Regions from separate parts of the Bacillus aerius genome, predicted to be linked through region 2. Evidence: a T-box and tRNA genes for the amino acid it is inferred to sense, from the RefSeq annotation. Region 2 holds a T-box; the other holds one or more tRNA genes.
The links. A T-box is a leader RNA that pairs with one kind of tRNA and senses whether it is charged. The one in region 2 lies ahead of tyrS (tyrosine--tRNA ligase), so its partner is inferred to be a tRNA-Tyr.

Region 1: it encodes a tRNA-Tyr, which carries the amino acid that the T-box ahead of tyrS (tyrosine--tRNA ligase) is inferred to sense. The anticodon was not compared.

Annotation. Positions count from the first base shown of each region.
Region 1 is NZ_JARYHO010000001.1:74,464-83,164, reverse strand. It holds gene cdaA (diadenylate cyclase CdaA) at 1-487, opposite strand, end outside; gene M2353_RS00520 (IS1182 family transposase) at 780-2,132, shown strand; gene rsiW (anti-sigma-W factor RsiW) at 2,265-2,891, opposite strand; gene sigW (RNA polymerase sigma factor SigW) at 2,906-3,469, opposite strand; gene rocF (arginase) at 3,654-4,565, opposite strand; tRNA gene M2353_RS00500 (tRNA-Gln) at 4,703-4,774, opposite strand; tRNA gene M2353_RS00495 (tRNA-Tyr) at 4,779-4,863, opposite strand; tRNA gene M2353_RS00490 (tRNA-Thr) at 4,892-4,964, opposite strand; tRNA gene M2353_RS00485 (tRNA-Val) at 4,968-5,043, opposite strand; tRNA gene M2353_RS00480 (tRNA-Glu) at 5,050-5,124, opposite strand; gene murQ (N-acetylmuramic acid 6-phosphate etherase) at 5,345-6,256, shown strand; gene M2353_RS00470 (MurR/RpiR family transcriptional regulator) at 6,269-7,138, shown strand; gene M2353_RS00465 (PTS transporter subunit EIIC) at 7,135-8,514, shown strand; gene pbp4b (penicillin binding protein PBP4B) at 8,527-8,701, shown strand, end outside.
Region 2 is NZ_JARYHO010000001.1:2,684,226-2,692,926, reverse strand. It holds gene M2353_RS13855 (bifunctional 3-deoxy-7-phosphoheptulonate synthase/chorismate mutase) at 1-671, shown strand, start outside; gene ccpA (catabolite control protein A) at 1,122-2,123, shown strand; gene M2353_RS13845 (acetoin utilization protein AcuC) at 2,167-3,327, opposite strand; gene M2353_RS13840 (CBS and ACT domain-containing protein) at 3,324-3,965, opposite strand; gene M2353_RS13835 (GNAT family N-acetyltransferase) at 4,003-4,635, opposite strand; gene acsA (acetate--CoA ligase) at 4,791-6,515, shown strand; T-box leader at 6,575-6,812, shown strand; gene tyrS (tyrosine--tRNA ligase) at 6,866-8,134, shown strand; gene M2353_RS13820 (antibiotic biosynthesis monooxygenase family protein) at 8,263-8,604, opposite strand.

The sequences.
Region 1 (8,701 bases), 2.6 Mb from region 2:
AGATATTAATCAGCAGCTCAGAACTGACCTTTGCATTTAAAGGAATTCCGGTCTCTATGTAATCATTCATTCCAGTATCGCGCTCAATCGTTAACAGCGCGCCTATTCTTCTTTTTGCCATATAGTTAATTGCTTTTGTAATTGCCTCGATCGTTTTCTGCTGCTGTTCCTCTACAGGTGTTCCGCTTCTAGAGAAGAAACGGCCGCGCCCAAGCTGCTCAAGCGCTCTCCTTAGCTCTGGCTGAAAAATAATAATGATCGCAAGGAACCCCCACGTAATCGCTTGATCCATCAGCCATTGAAGTGTGTTAAGACCGAGATACGCACTTCCCATCCTGACGAGAACAATGACGACAATTCCCTTTAAAAGCTGAACCGCTTTTGTTCCGCGGATGACCATCATTAATTTATATATCACATACCAAACAACGAGAATATCAACAGCATTACCGAGGTACTGCAAAAAAGGAATATCCCCTAAAGCCATTTCCTCGTCCTCCAGAATTTTCAGTTATTCTTCGTTCGATTTATTTTTTATAAAAAAAGAGCCTATGTGTAAGTACATAGCGTGGCTATTATACCACATTTTGTTTCAGCAAGGAAAATAGTTGCCATATCTGGCTGGCATTCAAGTCTGTCAATCAATAGAAAAAGAGCAGTCCCTTAGAGACTGCTCTCAGGCTGTCGAGAAAATCTCGACAGCTTTATTTTTCCCCTTAAATTTTCCACTACCCCATTTTATAATAGAGAAAAGCCCACTAAAGGAAGGTGTTTTTCTCATGTTCCACACTAGAAATTCTTCTCAGCACGAAGCTGAATTTGTATTGCTAGATCAACTGGTCGAAGAGGATCACCTGCTTCGTAAAATTGATCAGTACATTGATTTTTCATTTATCGTAGATAAAGTAAGACCGTATTATAGCGAGAATAAAGGTCGTCCTTCTCTTGATCCACTTATTTTGTTCAAAATGATGTTTATCGGATACCTGTACGGTATCCGTTCTGAAAGACAACTTGAAAAAGAAATTTACTATAACATGGCGTATAGATGGTTTTTAGGTTTGAACATCAATGACCCCGTTCCTCATCACTCGACCATTAGCTGGAATCGTCGTACTCGATTCAAAGATACAACGATTTTTCAAGACATTTTCGACGAGATTGTGCTTCAAGCTATCAATCATGATATGGTAGGAGGCCGCGTTCTTTTTACTGATTCAACTCATCTTAAAGCCAATGCCAATAAACATAAATATATGAGAAAAACGATTGAACAAGATACCCAGAACTATATAAATGATTTAGAAGAAGCGATCCAAGAAGATCGGGTGGCACACGGAAAAAAGCCCTTAAAGGTAAAAGAGGAGGTGAAAACGGAAAAAGACATTCGTCAAAGTACGACTGATCCTGAAAGTGGCTATCTTTATCGTGAAAACAAACCGGAAGGCTTTTTCTACCTAGACCACCGTACAACGGATATGAAGTACAATATCATCACGGATGCCCACATCACGCCCGGTAATGTCCATGATTCTGTTCCGTATCTTGATCGGTTGGATCACCAAATCGCACGATTTGGTTTTCAAGTAGAAGCTGTTGCCCTTGATTCTGGTTATTTGACGACCCCAATCTGTAAAGGTTTATCAGATCGCCGTATTTTTGGTGTCATCGCACATAGACGCTTTCATCCAACAAGAGGTTTATTTGAGAAGTGGAAATTCAAGTATGACTCTGAACATGATCATTACATATGCCCAAATGGTGAGAAGCTATTATATACAACAACTGATCGAAAGGGTTATCGATTCTACAAATCAGATCCTAAAAAATGTGCATCGTGTTCTTTCCTTGAAAGATGCACAAGGTCGAAAAATCATCAAAAAGTCATCTCAAGACACATATGGGAAGAACATAAAGAAAAGATCAGACAAAATCGTCTATCTGTCTCTGGAAAAGAGCTATATAAAAAAAGAAAAGAAAAAATAGAGCGAAGCTTTGCAGATTCAAAACAACTGCACGGGCTTCGCTACTGCCGGTTGAGGGGAAAACAAAATGTGAGTGAGCAAGTTCTTCTCACAGCTGCCTGTCAGAACATGAAGAAGATTGCCACACATCTAGCGAAGCTAGGTTAGGTGTGTGGGAGGCCTTTTTCATTCAATCTCATCCATCATCATTACGATGAAAATAAAAAAGATTGTAGAAAAACATGAGTTTCTCTACAATCTGAGAGCAGTCCCTTAGAGACTGCTCTCAAACTGTTTGATTTACTTTTGCTCCTCTGGTCCAATGACCCGCATCACGTCTTGTGCTGTAGACTTCATTTTGTACCAAACCCAATCAAACACTTCATTAATTTCATTGATTTGACCAGTGACTTGTCCGGCAGAAGCAGTCAGCTGTTCTCCATTGACGACTGTTACGTTTCCATCAACCTTGCCTTCTACAATCAGCTTGCCATTTTTCACAGTGACGTCACCTTTGACGGTTTCCCCTTTAGGTACCGTCACTGTATCATTTTCAACCACGAGATTCGGCTGCTTTGACACACTGAAATTATGATCCGTATTCCAGCTAGTAAACAGACTGCCTCCCATCAATATGACAAAGAGGGCAGCGGCGACCATTAGCGGATGAGCTTTGATCCATCTTTGAATCGACACACGCTTTTTCTCCTTTGGAAGACCTGCCATCACCTTTGCAGTGAAATCAGATGGTGCTTCTATATGAGATGTACTCTGCACGAGCGCGATGGATTTCTCAATTTGTTGAAAATGAGTACGGCATTCCTCACACGATTGCAGATGGCTCTTTAATTCTTTTTCATCTTCGGGCTCTATGTCCCCGTCTAAATACTGATGCATAAGCAGGACGATTTTTTCCTGACAGCTCATCAAAATCACCTCACTCAAAGGTCTCTCAACTGTTTCCGGAGAGCCTCTCTACCCCTGTGTATTCTCGTTTTCACCGTACCAACTGGTATATTCAGAATCTCACTAATTTCTTTTAACGAGAGTTCATCAATATACTTTAATACGATGACCGAGCGATATTTATCGGGTAATCTTAAAATTTTTTGCTGAATGGTGCTCGATAATTCAAGCGACACCACCTCGTCCTCTGGCAAAATGCCGTCAGCCGCAATTTGAGAATACATATTCAGTCCTTCTGTCCCTGCCACCTCTGCATCTAAATAATAATCCGGCTTTTTTTTACGAATACGGTCGATGGTCAGGTTGGTTGCAATGCGGTACAGCCACGTGGAAAACTTACGATTCACATCAAAGCTCTCAATATTCACATAGGCACGAATAAACGCCTCCTGCGCAATATCTTCTGCTTCATGTGCATTCCCAAGCATACGATAGCACAGCTGATAAATTTTGTCTTTATACAGGTCTACGATGTCTGCAAATGCGTTCTGGTCGCCTTTTTTCACTTGCTTAATTCTCTTTTTAATCATTGTTTCCATAGTATATTCAACCTCTGCCTTCACCGGTCTTTATGTATACGAACCTCGTTCCAAAAGGTTTCATTCTCCTCTAAAAAATAGTGTAACAAATTTTTGACAGCATGTTACGCTTATCAGCCGGTAAAAACCTTAACATATCCTTAAATTTCCCCAAAATTTAAAAAAAGCGGGAACAAGTCCCGCTCTATAATAGCTTTTCACCCATTAAAGAACCAATTAATGCAACTGCCGCTTCTGCTGTTTTATTTTTCTCATCTAATACCGGATTCACCTCAACAAACTCAGCAGATGTCAAAATCCCTGCTTCCTCTAAAAGCTCCATTGCAAGATGACTCTCTCTATAACTGATGCCGCCAGCAACCGGCGTTCCCACGCCAGGGCACTCTGCAGGATCTAGCCCATCTAAATCAAGCGACAAATGAACACCATCTGTTCTTTCTTTTAAATACGCAATGGCTTCCTCCATTACTCTCGTCATCCCTAATCGATCGATTTCATGCATCGTATACACTTTAATGCCTTTTTCTCTAATCAATGCCCGCTCTCCTTCATCTAAAGAACGAGCACCAATCAAGATCACATTCTCAGGCTTTACTTTAGGTGTATAACCGCCAATATTGATTAAATCAGCATGCCCAAAGCCGAGACTGACAGCGAGCGGCATCCCATGAATATTTCCAGAAGGAGAAGTTTCCTCTGTATTTAAATCACCGTGCGCATCATACCAAATGACACCCAAACTTTTATAATGCTTAGCTACACCGGCTAGTGTACCAATTGCAATGCTATGATCCCCGCCTAAAATCAGCGGAAACGAACCTGACTGCACAATACTGCTAACCTTTTCAGCAAGAAGCTGGTTTGCGCCAGCATTCTCCGTTAAGTTTTTCAGTTTTTCACTTGTATAGAGACCTTTCTCATCATCCCTTTGCTCAACGGGAATATCCCCTAGATCTTCGACATCAAATGAAAGCGATTCCAATTTTTCTTTTACACCAGCACAGCGAATGGCACTCGGCCCCATATCGACGCCCCTTCTCATTTGACCGAGATCCATCGGCACCCCAACAATTGTGACCTTCTTTTGATCTCCCATATGTACATCCCCTTTCCGTTCATGCTTATATTTTACTTTCTCGGTGCCTTCTGACTCAACTCAACAATATTTTGAATAGTTATACATTCCAATCGTCAAAATAAAAAAAAGACACCTTTTTAAAAAAGGTGTCTTAACTGGGCTAGCTGGATTCGAACCAACGCATGACGGAGTCAAAGTCCGTTGCCTTACCGCTTGGCTATAGCCCAAAAATGGTGGAGGGGGGCGGATTCGAACCGCCGAACCCGGAGGGAGCGGATTTACAGTCCGCCGCGTTTAGCCACTTCGCTACCCCTCCACATATGGAATTGATAAAAGAAAAACAGTGCCGGCAAGAGGACTTGAACCCCCAACCTACTGATTACAAGTCAGTTGCTCTACCAGTTGAGCTACACCGGCATATGGTGGAGGATGACGGGCTCGAACCGCCGACCCTCTGCTTGTAAGGCAGATGCTCTCCCAGCTGAGCTAATCCTCCACATGATGGTGACCCGTACGGGATTCGAACCCGTGTTACCGCCGTGAAAGGGCGGTGTCTTAACCGCTTGACCAACGGGCCAGTTTGTCAAGTTTACTGTTTCCGTGAAGCTGACAAAAGTTATTATATACAGGTTGTCCCCCTTTTGTAAAGGGGATTTTTATTTTTTTTATTTTCTAACTATTAAACCCTCATCAGCACAACATTTCGACTGAAATATAATTTCAGTATTTAAATATAATATTGAAATTTCATGTCATACTCAATATACTGAAAATGAAGAAATAAGGAGGTATGTCACATGCAGCCATCTCAACTGCGTTCTTTGACAACAGAATCAAGAAACCCTAACACCATGAGAATTTCACAAGCAAGCCCGCTAGAAATACTCCAAATGATAAATGCGGAAGATATGAAGGTCGCTGAAGCCGTCAACCGTGTCCTTCCAGACGTAAAGACAGCAAGTGACTTTGCCTTTGAATCCATCTCGAATGGGGGCAGACTCATTTATCTAGGCGCTGGAACAAGCGGCAGAATTGGGGTAATGGATGCGGTCGAATGTCCACCTACCTATAGCATTTCACCTGATGTCATCGTAGGCATCATGGCCGGTGGCGACTCTGCCTTTTCACATGCAGCAGAAGATGTGGAAGACAGTGAAGAAGCTGGTCAAAAAGATTTAGAACACATCCACCTGACATCAAAAGATACAGTTGTCGGCATCGCGGCGAGCGGTAGAACACCCTATATCATTGGCGCTTTAAACTATGCTAGAACCATTGGAGCAAAAACAGTAGCCCTCAGCTGCAATGAACAAGCAGAGATTAGCGAACTAGCAGACTGCGCCATTGAAGTCGTCGTAGGAGCAGAAGCCATCACTGGGTCAACACGAATGAAAGCCGCATCCGCTCATAAAATGATTTTAAATATGCTTTCCACCTCTGTCATGATCAGACAAGGCAAAGTATATGAAAACCTGATGGTAGATGTAAAAGTAAGCAATCATAAACTGAAAGAACGCGCCATCACCATCATTCAGCATGTGACCAATGCTTCCTACGAACAAGCCGTAAAAGCCCTTGAAGCAGCCGATTTAGAAGTTAAAACAGCCATCGTCATGCTCCAAACCAAAACAGATAAAAAGACAGCCAAAGACCTGCTCAACAAAGCAGATGGTCACATCGACAAAGCCATCTTACGTCATCAATCTTAAAGGAGGAAACTCATGTCAGCAGGCGGACTCACCCTACTACACACAATGAAATCAAAGCTTCCCCAATCTGAAAAAATCATTGCAGACTATATCCTTGCCCATCCTGACAAAGTCATTAAAAGCACAGTGCATGAAATCAGTCAGGCTGCCGGCGCAAGCAGCTCTGCCGTCATCCGCCTCTGTAAGTCTCTCGGGCTGGATGGCTATCACGATTTGAAAATGCGGATCGCTGGAGACTTAATGCACACTGATAAACAAGGCTACCGGGATATCGAACAAGATGAACCACTTCAATCCATTATTCAAAAGACAGCAGGAAACACCATTCAATCGATCAAAGATACAGCCTCTATTTTAAATGTAGAAGCTTTAGAAAAAGCTGTTCAACTGCTACTGAATGCAAACCAAATCCATTTTATCGGTGTGGGTGCATCTGGCATCGTCGCAGCTGATGCCCAGCAGAAATTTCTCAGAATCAATTATGCAGCTACAGCCTTTACTGACATGCACATCGCATCTACGGTCATCGCAAATGCTGGAAAGAATGACATTGTGTTCGGTATATCCTTTTCTGGAGAAACGTTAGACATCATCCAAGCCCTTCAGCTCGCCAAAGAAAATGAAGTGAAAACCATTGCTTTAACGCATCCAGGGCATACAAGCGTTTCTGCATTGTGTGATGTTCATCTATCAACGTCCGGTTCCAATGAAGCACCTTTTCGCAGTGCTGCCACTTCCTCTAGAATGGCACAGCTCTATTTAATCGATGTCTTGTTCCTCAGTTTAGCCTCTCGTCAATATGAACAGACAGCACAATATATTGACAAAACAAGGCATGCCATCCGCTCCATGAAACGAAAAACAAAGGGGGATTCAACATGAGTCATCAAAAAAAATATCAGCAGTTGGCGAAAGACATCCTTTCACTCTGTGGTGGTTCTGAAAACATCTCTTCCCACACACATTGTATGACACGTCTCCGAATTACACCCATTGATCGTGAAAAAGTGCAAACCACCGCGATCAAAGAACTCGATGGCGTCATTGGTGTCGTCGAAGCGGAAACACTGCAAATCATTTTAGGCACAGGTGTTGTCAACCAAGTATCAAGTGCGTTTGAACAGCTGCTCAATGCCTCAGGTTCATATGACTTAAACAACGAAGCACAGAAAAACAAACAAGCCATTTCACAAAAGAACCGCACACCATTCAAGCTGTTCTTACGGCGGATCGCCAGCATTTTCATTCCCATTATTCCAGCACTCGTTGCATCGGGTCTTATAACGGGTATTACAAAAGCGGTCGTGCAAGCAGGCTGGCTCGATGAAAAATCTCAAGCTGCGATTATTCTAACCGTTATAGGCTCAGGCTTGTTTGCTTATCTCGGTATATTAGTAGGAACAAACGCCGCAAAAGAATTTGGTGGCTCTCCTGCATTAGGCGCATTAGCAGGTATTCTCATCATTAACCCAGCTGCCGCTGATATTATGTTATTTGGCACTAATATTCTACCAGGTAGAGGCGGACTTATCGGTGTTCTTCTTGCAGCTATTTTTATGGCACTTGTTGAGACCCGGATCAGACGCTTCGTCCCGCAATCACTCGATATCATCGTCACACCAACCATCACACTACTCATTACAGGCATTTTCACGTACGTTATCTTCATGCCAGTCGGCGGATTTATATCTGATGCCATCACCTCTGGACTTACTTATCTATTAAACATTGGCGGTATTTTTGCCGGATTTGTTCTTGGTGCGACCTTCCTTCCTCTTGTTGTAACTGGACTTCACCAAGGCCTAACACCTATTCATATGGAACTGATTAATTCAATTGGAGCTGACCCGCTTCTGCCAATCCTCGCTATGGGAGGCGCAGGACAGGTCGGTGCTGCTTTTGCCATTTATATGAAAACAAAAAAGAAAAAGCTGAAAAGAGCCATTGCAGGCGGACTTCCTTCAGGAATGCTTGGAATTGGAGAACCGCTCATTTTCGGTGTCACACTCCCGCTCGGAAGACCCTTCCTCACTGCTTGTCTCGGCGCTGGAATCGGCGGAGCATTTCAAGCCTATTTCCAAATCGCCACTAAAGCAATCGGGGTATCAGGTCTCCCATTAACCTTTATCGTTCACACACATCAAATGCTGCTTTACTTAATAGGTCTCTTCATTGCATATGTCGCTGGATTTATCTTCACATACTTATTCGGATTTCATGATGATATGGCTGTTGAATTCGAGGAAAATAAGCAATAGGAGGTCTAGCTCTTGAAGAAATATTTTCTCATCATCACAAGTTTGTTCATGCTCCTAGGGTTACCAGTACAAACATTTGCAACTAGCTCCCATCCTGTATCGTCTTTGTCTAAAACAGCACCTGAAGAATATCCCGTCTTAAAAAAAGCAAAACGACCGGAACAAGTAGGTTTTTCTTCTAGGCAGC
Region 2 (8,701 bases):
AAGTAGCGGCAGCAGCGAAACAGCAGGGACTAAAACTTCTTCGTGGTGGCGCATTTAAGCCTCGCACAAGTCCATACGACTTCCAAGGACTTGGCGTAGACGGTCTAAAAATTCTAAAACGTGTAGCAGATGAATACGGTCTTGCAGTTATTAGTGAAATCGTGAATCCTGCTCATATTGAAGAAGCGATTGAGCATATCGATGTCATCCAAATTGGAGCACGTAACATGCAGAACTTCGAGCTTTTAAAAGAAGCTGGATCAGTGAACAAACCAGTTCTTTTAAAACGCGGTTTAGCAGCAACAATTTCAGAATTCATCAATGCAGCTGAATACATCATCGCACAAGGAAATGACCAAATCATCCTTTGCGAGCGAGGCATCCGCACATACGAAACAGCCACAAGAAATACACTAGATATCTCGGCTGTGCCAATCTTGAAACAAGAGACACATTTACCAGTCTTTGTTGACGTGACACACTCAACAGGACGCAGAGATCTACTTCTTCCAACAGCTAAAGCAGCTCTTGCGATTGGAGCAGACGGTGTGATGGCAGAAGTGCATCCAGATCCATCTGTTGCCCTATCTGATTCAGCGCAGCAAATGGACATTCCACAATTCGAAAAATGGTTAGATGCGTTAAGACCACTTGTCAACATTCACGCGTAACCATAAATAGAAAAGCCGCCGGATGACAGCCCGGCGGTTTTTTCATGAAAAAATACGATCAAGATTGGCAATGAAAGGAAAAGAGCACATTGCAAGCTAAAAATACGCTTGTTCACAATGTTTTCATTTTTAAAATTCGATAGAATCTGCTAAGATCATTGTCATAGCTGACGTTCGCAACGATTTTTGGTGAAATATGATTCAATTTACAGGTAACAAGCTCATTAAAGTTTGTTTAATTTAGTTATAAAAAGAAAGGGAACGTTTTCATATGAAGAAAAAACGTGTATAATTTCATAAAAGAATGTCATTTTGATGTAGATTGAAAAATTATGTGTCTCTTTTCATCGTTTTAATGACAAATAGGATATTATTTTCCTCGTATCTGACATGTCTCTATCCAATTGGTGAATGCTATAGATATGAAGTGTATTTGAAGGAGTGATTTATGTGAATAATGTTACAATATATGATGTAGCAAGAGAAGCAAACGTAAGTATGGCAACGGTATCACGCGTTGTTAATGGTAATCCAAACGTAAAACCAACAACAAGAAAAAAGGTGCTTGAAGCAATTGATCGTCTCGGCTACCGTCCAAACGCAGTCGCACGAGGCCTTGCAAGTAAAAAGACCACAACAGTTGGGGTCATCATCCCTGATATTTCAAGTATCTTCTATTCAGAGCTTGCACGAGGAATTGAAGATATTGCGACGATGTACAAGTACAACATTATTTTGAGCAACTCAGACCAAAATACTGATAAAGAACTGCATTTGTTAAACACAATGCTTGGCAAACAAGTAGATGGAATCGTTTTTATGGGCGGAAACATTACAGATGTGCATGTGGAAGAATTTAAGCGCTCTCCTGTACCCATTGTACTTGCTGCATCTGTTGAAGAGCAGGCACAAACACCATCAGTCAACATTAACTATGAACAAGCCATTTATGATTCAGTTCAGCTATTAGTTGAAAAAGGACATAAACGAATTGCGTTTGTATCTGGACCAATGTCAGAACCAATTAACTCTATGAGAAAGCTTGCTGGTTATAAGCGTGCGCTTGAAGAAGCTGGTATCGCGTTTGACGAAGCGCTTGTTGCTGAAGGAGACTACTCATATGACTCTGGTATTGAAGCGCTCGCTAATCTGCTTGATCAATCTGACAAGCCGACGGCTGTGATTGCAGCTACTGACGAAATGGCGCTAGGTGTCATTCATGGAGCTCAGGACAGAGGCGTATCAATTCCTGAAGATTTAGAAGTGATTGGTTTTGATAACACAAGACTATCCCTCATGGTTCGCCCTCAATTGACAACAGTTGTTCAGCCGACTTACGATATTGGCGCTGTTGCGATGAGACTTTTGACAAAGCTCATGAACAAAGAACAAGTAGAAGATCAAATTGTTGAATTGCCACATAGAATCGAAGAAAGACAATCGACGAAATAAAAAAGAAAGCAGGCTCACTTGATCAGTGGACGCCTGCTTTTTTTTATGCCTTTTTCTTTTCTCGTCGAACAGGCATGAGTGCTTTTTCTACCGTTTGTGCATTTTTTTCTGTAATTTCTGCTCTTCTTGGAATCGGTGGATATAAATCGTCAGGATCTAGCCATGTGGATGGAAGCGGAACAGGCGATTGTTTTTCCCATGCCCGAATCCATTCCTGAGGAAGTGCATCTGGTGGTGTAATGCCTTTCATCTCAAGCCAAATGCGGCTCCATGCTCTTGGGACGACACGCCAAATATCATAGCCGCCTCCGCCCACAGCGATCCATTTTCCATCACAATATTGATGCGCCAGCTCATGGGCAATTCTAGGAATTTCCTCATATATTTTCATGGTAGCAGATAAATGTGTCAAAGGGTCATAATAGTGGGCATCTGCTCCATTTTGCGTCAAAATGACATCTGGTTTAAAAAAAGCAGCAATCTCTGTCACTGCTGTTCGATAGGCTTCTAAAAATGATTCGTCTTCTGTAAATGCGTCAAGCGGGATATTATATGCATAGCCATAGCCTTTATCATGCCCCCTTTCCTGTACTTGTCCAGTTCCAGGGAACAAATAGCGCCCTGTTTCATGAATGGAAACAGTACATACCTCTGGATCATCATAGAAGCTAAACTGTACACCATCGCCATGATGAGCATCTGTATCAATATATAAAATTCTAGCGCCATATGTCTTTTGAATATACTGAATGGCTACAGAGCTGTCATTATAAATACAAAAGCCAGAAGCACGCCCTTTAAATCCATGGTGAAGCCCGCCGCCAAGATTGAGCGCATGCTGCGAATGCCCAAGCATCACTTGATCAACCGCTGTTAATGTCCCGCCAACTAGGAGAGAAGCTGCCTCATGCATCCCTGCAAACATCGGGGTATCCTCAGTGCCAAGACCATAACGTTCCCCCTCTGCGGTGGACAGTTTTCCTTCACTTGCCCGCTGTACTGCTTGAATGTAGTCTGCTGTATGGACAAGCTTTAATTCCTCCAGCGTCGCCATACGAGGTGCGACAATCTCATCATCCGTTAATGCCTTCATTTTTTGAAGAAGATCATAAGTTAAGTAGACGCGAAGCTGATTGAAGGGATGATCTTGGTGAAACTGGTACGTTTGAAAAGATGGTGAAAAAACAAAGGTCGCTTCCTTCATTTGATCGTCTGCTCCATAGGCCAGAGCACTTTATAGCCTTTTGCACGAATCAGCTTCATCACATGATCTACATGCATCGTTTGAAGGCGGAAGACGAGCACTTTAGAGGCTTCATTGGCATGTGGGTACACGAGTACACTCAGCATTTGAATATGCTGCTCTTTTAAAATGGACGTAATGTCTGCAAGACCCTCTGTCACTTGCGCTACTTCAACCTCTAAATGTGATCCAGGCTGATCTGCACCTGTTAGTCTTACAAACGTACGAAGTAAATCTGTTTTTGTGATGATCCCTACAAGCTTGCCACGTCTCACAACGGGAAGACAGCCAATTCCGTGTTCAAAAAAGACACTTGAAATCTCCTCAACGAAATCAAGCGGATGAGCGGTAATCGTCTCTAGCACCATGATGTCTTCAACCGGCCGCTGAATAAAAAGCTGCCTTTTCTCTGTTTCAAAAATACTTGGACTGGCATTTTTAATATCCCGATCTGTCACCATCCCAATGACAGATCCCTGCTCAGATACGATGGGAATATGCCGAATGTGATGTGCACTCATTTTTTGAATGGCCTCTTCAATCGTATCGGTTTTGCGCAGCGTGATCACATCACGCTCCATAATTTGTTCAATCATCATGTTTACCAATCCCCTTTGCCAAAAAACGAATTGAACGTTAATACATAAAGCGCTGATGGAAGCGAAGACGATCGAAACGCTCGATCGAATCAGGACTCACATGTTTTCCAATTCTGGCCATTAAACAATTGGCTGGATGTGAGCTAATCTCTGGCTCGTCTGTTGCAAACCAGACAAGACCGCCTGCGTTCATCATTTTCTCCATCATTTTGCGGTACTCCCACACGTTTTTCTTTGTCCCCTTTAAATCCCAATGCCAGTAATATTCAGTTGTAATGATAATGTAATTCTCCATTTGCTCATCCATCATGCTCACATCCAGTAAATGCTTGCCAAGTGAGCAGCCTCTGAATGGAGGAGCGACTTCAATGGCACCGAGCTCAATTAAATTGTCCATGTTGCCTTCTGACCAGCGTTCAAGCGGATCAGGGTACAAATACGTGACATAGCCTACGACAAGCTCATCCACCCTAGCAATGATAATACGTCCTTCAGGAAGATCTGCTATTTCAACAAGTGCTTGTTTCTGTTCCTCAGGCGTGCGAAATGCCGTTAGTCCTTCATGAAACATATAGTTCGCAAGCTCTGATGCAGGTACCGGTCCTTCAATCAGGATGGAACCTGTTTCTCGCTCAATGGTTTTTGAATAATAAGTTTTAGGATGCTCCACGTATCCACCGCCTCAAATTCTAGTGAGTCGTCTCTATTCTATCTTAAATCTTGCAATAATTAAAACGGTTTCATCAGAAGTTTTTTAAAAATTGAGAAAAAAAGTCATCTATACTATAATGGTCATTGTAAACGTATGCAAAGGGGGACTGTTTGATGAAAGTGGAAACGCTACCATCAGTAAAAGGGGACTATCATTTAAATGATTATGAGCAAGCATACAAAGAATTTTCATGGGAGGAAGCGAGAAAAAATTTCTCTTGGTATGAAACAGGAAAAGTAAATGCAGCTTATGAAGCGATTGACAGACATGCGGACTCGTTTCGTAAAAACAAGGTGGCGCTTCACTACAAAGATTCAGAGCGGGATGAAAAGTATACGTTCAGGGATATGAAAATCAAGACAAACAAAGCAGGAAATCTATTAAGAGAACAGGCACATGTGCAAAAAGGGGATCGCGTGTTTATCTTTATGCCAAGATCACCTGAGCTCTATTTTCTACTGCTTGGTGCTGTCAAAATTGGTGCGATCGTCGGTCCGTTATTTGAGGCATTTATGGAAGGTGCCGTCAAAGATCGTTTAGAAAATAGTGAGGCAAAAGTGATTGTGACAACGCCTGATCTGCTTGAGCGGATTCCGTTTGCAGAACTTCCAAAGCTTGAATCCGTCATCATTGTCGGCGGTGAAAAAGAGGATGCAGGTGATGTGCGGACGATTCACTTTGAAGAAGCATTTGAACAGGCAGCGAAGGAACTTGAAATCGAGTGGATGGATGAAAAAGATGGATACCTGCTTCATTACACGTCAGGGTCCACTGGTACGCCAAAAGGTGTGCTCCATGTTCATGGCGCAATGGTGCAGCAAGGCCAGACGGGTAAATGGGTACTTGATTTGAAAGAAGAAGATGTCTACTGGTGTACAGCTGATCCAGGCTGGGTAACAGGGACGGTGTACGGTATTTTTTCTCCGTGGCTGAATGGAGCGACGAATGTCATTTTAGGCGGCAGGTTCAATCCTGATACGTGGTACGAAACCATTGAATCGCTTGGTGTGACCGTTTGGTACAGTGCACCGACAGCCTTCAGAATGCTGATGGGAGCAGGAGACGATCTCATTCAAAAATATGATCTCAGCTCACTCCGTCATGTGTTAAGTGTAGGAGAGCCACTTAATCCAGAAGTGATTCGCTGGGGAGACGCTGTATTCGGTAAACGAATTCATGACACTTGGTGGATGACAGAAACAGGTGCACAGCTGATTTGTAACTATCCATGCATGGATATCAAACCAGGTTCGATGGGGAAACCAATTCCAGGCGTTGAAGCTGCGATTGTAGATAATGCCGGAAATGAACTTCCGCCATACCGGATGGGGAACCTTGCCATCAAAAAGGGCTGGCCGTCTATGATGCATACGATCTGGAACAATCCTGAAAAATATGAATCTTACTTTATGCCGGGAGATTGGTATGTTTCAGGAGATTCAGCTTATATGGATGAAGATGGATACTTCTGGTTCCAGGGACGTGTCGACGATGTCATTATGACGTCAGGAGAGCGGGTCGGTCCATTTGAGGTAGAAAGTAAATTGGTGGAACATCCGGCCATTGCAGAGGCTGGTGTCATCGGAAAACCAGATCCTGTGCGCGGTGAAATTATTAAAGCATTTATAGCGCTTAGAAGCGGATACGAACCGACAGATGAGCTGAAAGAAGAGATTCGTACGTTTGTGAAAAAAGGACTCGCTGCACATGCAGCACCGAGAGAAATTGAGTTTAAAGACAAACTGCCAAAAACACGAAGCGGTAAAATTATGAGACGTGTGCTAAAAGCGTGGGAACTGAATTTACCTGCTGGCGATCTCTCGACAATGGAAGATTAATCGCTTCCGTCAGTTGACTTGATATCAAAAGTATGTTAAAAATGACTTTAGTTGAATACGAAAAGGTTTTGACTGAGATTCAGTAGAATCATCTTTCCCTGTCCAAGAGAGCTGACGGCTGGTGCGAGTCAGTACAAAGAGATATTCGAATTACCCTCACGAACCGCTTTTACGAAAAGGAGCATGCATGTTGCCTGATTAGTGAAAGAACGGATCTGTCCGTTATCAGTGTAAGTGAAAAGACGTGTTGTTTTGTCTTTTAAGCAGGGTGGTACCGCGATATATATCGTCCCTTCGTTCATTCGAAGGGGCGTTTTTTATGTTGAATTGTAAAAAAAGGAGATTTGGATATGAGTCAATTGATGGAAGAATTATCGTTCAGAGGATTAATTCAGCAACAAACAGATGAAGAAGGTTTAACAAAATTATTAGCAGAAGAAAAAATCAAGCTATACTCCGGCTTTGATCCAACAGCTGACAGCTTGCACATTGGTCACTTACTGCCAATTTTAACATTGCGCAGATTCCAAGAAGCAGGCCATCATCCGATTGCACTTGTTGGCGGCGCAACTGGACTGATTGGTGACCCAAGTTTCAAAAAAGCAGAACGTTCATTAAACCCAGCAGAAATCGTCGAACAGTGGTCAGAGAAAATCAAAGGCCAGCTTTCTCAATTTCTTGATTTTGAAGCAGGCGAGAATCCAGCCGTTATCGTGAATAACTACGACTGGATCAGCCAAATGAATGTGATCACTTTTCTTCGTGATATTGGGAAGAACTTCGGTGTGAACTTCATGCTCGCAAAAGATATCGTCAGCTCCCGTATTGAAACAGGGATTTCGTACACAGAATTCAGCTACGTGATTCTGCAATCGTTAGACTTCTTGAACCTTTACAGAAATGAAAACTGTAAGCTGCAAATCGGCGGAAGTGACCAGTGGGGAAATATCACATCTGGACTTGAGTTGATCCGTAAGTCTGAAGCAGAAGGCGCAAAAGCATTCGGTCTCACAATGCCGCTTGTGACAAAAGCAGACGGCACGAAGTTTGGGAAAACAGAAGGCGGTGCCATCTGGTTAGATAAAGAAAAAACATCACCATATGAATTCTACCAATTCTGGATTAACACAGATGACCGTGATGTCGTGAAATACTTAAAATACTTTACGTTCCTATCAAAAGAAGAGATCGCATCGTACGAAGAAAAAGTGCAAACAGCCCCTGAAAAGCGTGAAGCACAGCGCCGTTTGGCAGAAGAAGTCACAACACTTGTGCATGGCCGTGAATCACTAGAACAGGCTGTCAACATCTCAAATGCGCTATTTAAAGGTGAGATTAAATCTCTTACAGCAGAAGAAGTGAAAGTAGGCTTTAAAGATGTGCCATCAATGGAGAAAGACAGTGCAGAAGAATTAACACTTGTTGATGTTCTTGTCGAATCAAAACTGTCTCCATCAAAACGCCAAGCACGTGAAGATATCACGAATGGCGCAGTTTCCATCAACGGAGAGAGACAAACCGACAAAGACTACGTCCTTTCAGCTGAAGATAGAATTGAAAACCAATTTACCGTCTTAAGAAGAGGGAAAAAGAAATATTTCCTTGTGACGTATAAATAAATCCTTATGAAACAGTAAGTATCATGAAAAGCACCTCAATTGTTCATATACATTGAGGTGCTTTTCTTTTTTATTCAGAAGTAGGAATTAAGCTTTTACAGAGCGGTTTTCTCTCATTTGTCTGTTTCTTATTCAAGAAGTGAATCTTCGTTTGTATAAGCATGTTCTACCTTACAAATTCGGGTTGTATAGGATTCATACCAATCTTTTTTTCCTTTTTTTTGAACACGCTGATGTGCTGTATGTGCTTTCCATTCTTTGATGGCTGCTAATGAATCCCAGTAAGAGACAGTGATTCCAACACCATGTTCATCTCGTACACTTTCTATTCCAAGAAACCCGTCTAGTTCTTTCGCTAATTCTTCCATTTTTTGAGCAGCCACGGCGTATTCTTTCTGCTCGACATTTGTTCGTTTTGATGTGAAAATCACGGCATAATAGGGTAGTGCAGGTGTTTGAGTAAACAGCATCTAGCAGAACCTCCTTTTGTCTATTCACATTATATATGAAAGATAGAGGGGCTCGTAGTCTTTTTGTTTTAATTTAAAAAAGTCCAAGGTGCTTTAT